3 regions of the Photobacterium sp. GB-36 genome follow, and region 3 is predicted to be linked to each of the others. Evidence: riboswitches for the same ligand, from Rfam matches in the RefSeq annotation. Region 3 holds a riboswitch; each other region holds the start of a gene.
What was found. Region 3 has a riboswitch for thiamine pyrophosphate ahead of thiD (bifunctional hydroxymethylpyrimidine kinase/phosphomethylpyrimidine kinase). Riboswitches for the same ligand answer to the same signal wherever they lie in the genome.
Positions count from the first base shown of each region.

Region 1: linked by a shared signal. The riboswitch ahead of thiC (phosphomethylpyrimidine synthase ThiC) and the one ahead of thiD (bifunctional hydroxymethylpyrimidine kinase/phosphomethylpyrimidine kinase) in region 3 are both predicted to bind thiamine pyrophosphate.
Region 2: linked by a shared signal. The riboswitch ahead of thiB (thiamine ABC transporter substrate binding subunit) and the one ahead of thiD (bifunctional hydroxymethylpyrimidine kinase/phosphomethylpyrimidine kinase) in region 3 are both predicted to bind thiamine pyrophosphate.

Region 1 is NZ_PYNY01000017.1:92,439-94,711, reverse strand. Features, by position in the region: gene crcB (fluoride efflux transporter CrcB) at 1-166, opposite strand, end outside; gene C9J46_RS14980 (universal stress protein) at 372-794, shown strand; TPP riboswitch at 919-1,016, shown strand; gene thiC (phosphomethylpyrimidine synthase ThiC) at 1,135-2,273, shown strand, end outside.
Region 2 is NZ_PYNY01000012.1:81,211-83,483, forward strand. Features, by position in the region: gene C9J46_RS12500 (DUF547 domain-containing protein) at 2-784, shown strand; TPP riboswitch at 812-925, shown strand; gene thiB (thiamine ABC transporter substrate binding subunit) at 1,039-2,028, shown strand; gene thiP (thiamine/thiamine pyrophosphate ABC transporter permease ThiP) at 2,041-2,273, shown strand, end outside.
Region 3 is NZ_PYNY01000001.1:119,505-121,777, reverse strand. Features, by position in the region: gene C9J46_RS00545 (M66 family metalloprotease) at 1-294, shown strand, start outside; gene thiD (bifunctional hydroxymethylpyrimidine kinase/phosphomethylpyrimidine kinase) at 379-1,221, opposite strand; TPP riboswitch at 1,321-1,421, opposite strand; gene C9J46_RS00535 (sigma-54-dependent Fis family transcriptional regulator) at 1,684-2,273, shown strand, end outside.

The sequences.
Region 1 (2,273 bases), on a different contig from region 3:
ACATCAATAGCCCCATGATCAAGGAGCCCAGCACGTTTACGGTTAAAGTACCGTATGGGAAGCCACGGCCAAATAGCATTACGCATAGCTCAGAAATGAGGTATCTTGAGCAGGCGCCGAATGCACCACCAAGCGCGATGAATCCTAGTAATAAATATTGGCTCATTGGGATCTCGTTTATATTTTTAGGTAATGATAGAAAGCGCTCATGATAATCGCTAGCGAGAAGAGTGAGAACTCTCCAAAAATGCAATCATTGATTTAAGTTAATATTAAATAGTCAGCGTAATACTTAGTTGTATAGCTATATTTATAGCATCATAATCATAAATAATGAATTTACTATGAGCCTTAGCTCAAGGAGGCTAGGTATGTCGCTTTACCAAACAGTGTTATTAGCGGTTAATCCTGAAGATAAAAATGCGCATAAATTGATGGTGAAAGCTGGCGTTATCGCTGAGCAAAATCACGCTGATTTACATGTTGCTTATGTTGAGCCAGGGATCGGAAACGTAAGTTTTATTGATGTGGAAGTTGAGCTACAAGAAGAGCATGATGCGATTGCAAAAAAACGCATGAAAGAGTTATCTGATTTAATTACAGCTTCTTCTCATAAAGTTAAAGCGATACATACTGCAGATGGCGATGTTTCAAAGCATATAGAGGCTTTAGCAAAAGAACTGAATGCTAGCCTAGTGATCACAGGTTACCATAAATCGACTTTTCACTTGTTTGGTGATTTAAGTGATTCTTTGGCTAATCACCTAGGTTGTGATGTATTAATTTCACAGTAACAACGATTAAAATATGCAATGTAATAATAAGCCGTGTTGATGCACGGCTTTTTGTTGTTTGTCACTTTTTATTATTTTTCTCAGTATAAAGGTTGTTGCACTATAACGGCTTCTTTATACTCATTGCTACTTGTCGGAGTGCCATATGGCTGAGACCGCATTGCGGGATCCGTTGAACCTGATCAGGCTAATACCTGCGAAGGGAACGAGAGAATGTTTTCTGCTACATATCTTAAGGGATCACTGTATGCATCTGCATAGCTGTACTTAGGTACACACCTCTTGTTTACGCCCATCCGCCAAGCATTTTCCCCTACATTGAAAAATCAAGGAAACTGCTATGTCGAATCGCAAGCAAGCGAGACTGGAAGCGAAACAATTTATTGAATCATTAACAGCACAACCATACCCGAACTCACAGAAAGTGTATGTTCAAGGTAGCCGTCCTGATGTGCTTGTTCCTATGCGTGAAATCACTTTAGCTGATAGCTTGGTTGGTGGCGGTAAAGATAATCCTATCTTTGAGCCTAACGAGCCTATTCGAGTTTACGACACTTCTGGTTTTTACACTGATCCTGAAAAAAACATCGATATCTATAATGGCTTGCCGTTAGTGCGTGAGCAATGGATCGCAGAGCGTGACGATACTGAATTACTAGAAGGGTTAAGCTCTGAGTATGCCAATGAACGTTTAGATGATAAGACGCTTGATGATTTACGTTTTGCGGAACGTGCGCGTATTCGTTGTGCAAAAGCTGGGCGTTGTGTGACGCAATTACATTATGCGCGCCAAGGTATTATTACGCCTGAGATGGAATATATCGCGATCCGTGAAAATATGGGTCGTGCGAAATACCGTGATGAAGTATTAAACCAACAACATCCAGGTGTGAGCTTTGGTGCTAATTTACCAAAAGAAATTACGCCTGAGTTTGTGCGTAAAGAAGTGGCTGAAGGCCGAGCAATTATTCCTGCCAACATTAACCATCCTGAAACTGAGCCAATGATCATTGGCCGTAATTTCCTTGTTAAAGTGAATGCCAATATTGGTAACTCAGCGGTGAGTTCATCGATTGAAGAAGAAGTTGAAAAACTTGTCTGGTCGACCCGTTGGGGTGGCGATACGGTAATGGATTTATCAACTGGTCGAAATATTCACGAAACGCGTGAGTGGATCATTCGTAATAGCCCAGTCCCGATTGGTACTGTACCTATGTACCAAGCGCTTGAAAAAGTGAATGGTGTGGCTGAGAACCTTAACTGGGAAGTGTTTCGTGACACATTACTAGAGCAAGCTGAGCAAGGTGTGGATTACTTCACTATCCATGCTGGCGTACTTCTTCGTTATGTACCTATGACGGCGAAACGTGTGACAGGTATTGTATCGCGTGGCGGCTCTATCATGGCGAAGTGGTGTTTGGCACACCATAAAGAAAGCTTCCTCTATCAGCACTTCCGTGAGATTTGTGAGATCTGTGC
Region 2 (2,273 bases), on a different contig from region 3:
TATGCGTATTGTTATTGCCACTTGGCTGCTGTTATTCACTCTGCCGATCTTTGCTGCGCCAAAATCCGAACTCTGGTCATATTGGCAACCTCATGATCCTAAAAACACAAACAAGATCAGTCATCAAGATTGGCAGCAACTACTCGATAAATATCTTGTCATTCAACCGGATCAAACCTTATTTCGTTATAACCAAGTATCAAGTGCAGATAAACAAAAGCTAGCAACTTATATTAAGCGACTCAGTGCCCAAAATCCTCACCGTTATAATCGTAATGTTCAATTTGCCTATTGGGTTAATTTATATAACGCCCTAACCGTTCAATTAATTATTGATAATTACCCTGTAAAATCAATCACTAAACTTGGAGGTTTATTTAGCTTTGGGCCATGGGATCAAACCATTATTACCATTAATAATAAAAAGCTAACTTTAAACGATATTGAACATCGGATCTTACGCCCTATCTGGCAAGATCCTAGGATCCACTACGCAGTCAACTGTGCCAGCCTCGGTTGCCCTGATTTACTGCCTAAAGCGTTTAATAGCGATCGATTAGACTCCCAGTTAGATCAAGCTGCAACACGTTTTATTAATAGTGAAAAAGCAATAAAAATAACAAAAAATGGCATCACACTGTCATCTATCTATGATTGGTATCAAGCTGATTTTGGATCGTTAATTGAGTTACAACAACACCTTAATCATTATCGTATTACGCCTAACCTACAATTCACTCAGATCCATTACATCTATAATTGGCAACTTAATCAGAAGCTATAACTTCGATACAGTTGCAGGTACAATAGTCTGTTCTCATTGGGGAGCCATTTGGCTGAGATTGTTAGGCATACGTGCTTTATAGCAGGACCCATTGAACCTGAACCAGGTAATGCTGGCGTAGGAATTGAGATGCTCGAACATGCTTTCGAGCTCGCTGACCATTGCATGATGCAACAGCACTCAAACCTGTGCCGCTCTCTCTTTCAATTTTTGTCCCAAGGATGCAGGACATCTCGGAGCGCATAGTGAAAAAAATAAACACTCTTCTTCCCCTAATCTCTCTGTCATTAGTTGCAAGCTCAGCTTTCGCCTCAGACAATACTCTTAATGTTTATACCTACAGCTCCTTTGCTTCCGACTGGGGTCCTGGTCCTGTAGTAAAGAAAGCGTTTGAAAAACAATGTAATGGTTGTACGGTCAATTTTGTTTCTTTAGAAGATGGCGTATCGATTTTAAATCGCGTTCGTCTTGAAGGGAAAAACAGTAAAGCAGATGTGTTATTAGGGCTAGATAACAACCTAATGACAGAAGCGAAAAATACCGGCCTATTAGCAAAAAGTGATGTTGATACCAGTAAGCTCACGCTTCCTAAAGGTTGGAGTGATGATACTTTCATCCCTTATGATTACGGCTATTTTGCCTTTGTGTATGACAGCGATAAACTGAAAAACCCACCAGCGAGTTTAGATGCTCTGATCAAAGATCAAAATATCAGCGTTATCTATCAAGATCCTCGTACTTCAACCCCAGGCCAAGGTCTTATGTTATGGATCAAATCGGTCTACGGTGATAAAGCCCCTGAAATGTGGCAGCAACTAGCGAAACACACAGTGACCGTCACTAAGGGCTGGTCTGAAGCCTATAACATGTTCTTAAAAGGCGAATCAGATATGGTGCTTTCTTACACCACATCACCGGCCTATCACATCATTGCTGAAGACAAACACCAGTACAAAGCGGCTAACTTCAAAGAAGGCCATTACATGCAAGTTGAAGTGGCAGCAAAAATGAAAAATAGCCCACATCCAAAGCTTGCCGATCAATTTATGCAATTTATTGTAAGTGATGCTTTTCAGTCACAAATCGCTACTCACAACTGGATGTATCCAGTAACAAAGCAAAGCCTACCGAAAGGTTTTGATGAACTCACCGTACCAAGCAAAGCACTTGAATTTAGTGCCGACGAAGTGGCAACGCATCGCAAAGCCTGGATCCGAGAGTGGCAGCAAGCCCTCACTCAGTAATGGTTTAAGACTTTGAACAAACGCATTACCTTATTGCCCGGCATTATCAGTGCCGGGCTGATCACTTTTGTTGTTGTTGCCGCGCTCACCGCCTTAATCAGCCAAGCTAACGACTGGCAACTATCAACACTATGGCATGATCCTTATCTGCGACATGTAACTGGATTTAGCTTCTATCAAGCCATCTTGTCGACTCTATTTAGCATCATCCCAGCGATTCCCATTGCTTATGCACTCTCACGACG
Region 3 (2,273 bases):
CTAGCAGGTTGGTGGACAAAAGGTGAAGAGCCGGGAACAACGGGTGAGTGGGGTGTTTGGAAACAAATTGCAACCGAAGGGTGTACCTCAGTCAAACCAGAAGTGACGCCACCTGCGCCGGGAGAATATCCAACGTATCAAGCGGGCACAGTTTACCAACAAGGGGATATTGTTCGTGCTAGCGATGAGCAGTTATACCAATGTAAACCGTGGCCTAATTCAGGTTGGTGCTCAAGTGCTTCTTATGCCCCAGCAAGCAGTGCTTATTGGCAAGATGCTTGGACAAAACTGTAATCACATAATATTTACTATATAAATCAAAGCGGTGAGTTAAATCACCGCTTTTTTATATCATGTTGCGTGATGTTTCATGTCTTGTTAGCTATTTTGATCCTGTGTAAAAAAATGATTAACAGGACCATGACCACTACCGATATTGAGCTGATCAGCGGCTGAAATGGCAGAGGTAATATATTCTTTGCCACGTTGTGTTGCTTGTTCGATTGAATAACCTTGAGCAAGGTAAGAAGCAATAGCTGAAGAGAGGGTACAGCCAGTACCATGGGTATTGTGGGTATCAATACGTTTTGTTTTTAGCTCGATAATATCGTCACTTAATATTAATAAATCATTACTTTCTGAATCACTTTCTAGGTGCCCACCTTTAAGCAGTATGGCTTTTGTTTGTATGTCACGCAGTTTGCTGACTAATCCCAACATATCTGTATGATTGTGTGGGATCTCGCTGTTTGTCAGCGCAGCGGCTTCAGGTAAATTAGGCGTGATGAGATCAGCTAATGGAAGTAGTTTTTGTTTTAATGTACTAATGGCTGACTGTTGTAATAATAAGTCACCACTGGTGGCAACCATAACGGGATCAATCACAAGATAGCGTGGCTTGTACTCTTTTATTTTGTTCGCAACTAGCGTGATGATGTCACTATCGGCAAGCATGCCTATTTTAACTGCCTGAATGTTGAGATCGGTAAAAACAGCATCTAACTGTTGTTCTATCATCACAAGAGGAATAGGAAGAATACCACTAACACCTTGGGTGTTTTGCGCCGTAATTGCAGTGATCACCGAACAAGCATAGCCACCAGTTGCTGAAATAGCTTTGATATCGGCTTGAATACCCGCGCCACCACTACTGTCAGAGCCAGCAATAGTTAAAACGATAGGCGTTGTAACATGGGATGTATTATTGGTGTGTGATGACATAACAGATTCCTAATTACGCGTTAGGAACCGGTGCCAAGTCTGAAAGGATCAATTGATGTGAAGTGATGAGATCCAGTGATAACTTGGCTAAACAATACGGATATTGTTTATTTAGTTCCCTCCGCCAGTGTTAACTGGTTCAGGTTCAACGGGTCCCACTTAAATTGTGATCTCAGCGTAATGCCCCCCGACTAACTCTCAAATCCTAATAGATAAACGTTTTGTTGTCACGTACTTATAAAATAAGGGATTACTCAGCATTCATGTTAGACAAAACCAAAGATGTAATGGTCAAGGTGAAATAAATATTGCCCGACAAAGAACCCGAGCAATAAAACAATATTAGATTTATTGACATATTATGTATTATGCAACTGCTCGGTTAAGACACTGTAGATTACCTCACACCTTTACCGCATCAGATTGATTAAAATAAACAAAACTAAAATCACGGACGTTAAAATGGCAACTCTGCTTAGCTGGCTTGGTAGAACAGATTTAGATCAAATGAAGCTAGATAAACCAGCTTCCATTGCAACCCTCGCTCTTAGAGGGCCGATGCTTGATAGCGTCGTTATTCTTGCGAGTACATGGGATGACGAATGGTTTGACTACAAGGACTGGTTAAAAAGAAAGTTAGCATGTGCTGGGCGTTCTAAAACATCAGTAGAGATAAAACGTGTCAGATTAACTTCACCGATTGATTATTTATCAATAACGAAAGTCATGCAAAAGCAATTGAGTGACGTTTCCTCAGATGCGACTCAGGTGTATATCAATCTGACATCAGGTACCCCAGCCATGACTGTTGTATCAGTGCTGCTGGGCAAGGGTAATGCTAAATGTCAGTTCGTTCAAACATCGCCAAAAGGGGAAATCAATAATGTCGATATCCCGGTAGATTTTGCCTCTGAGTATGCGAAATCGTCATCTACTGCAATTTCACAACTGGTATCCAAACACCCCAAAAATGAGGGTGCTTTTAGCTCAATAACCGCCAACTCCGCCGTAATGCAAGAAACCGTCAAAAAAGCGCAACGTTTAGCGTATTC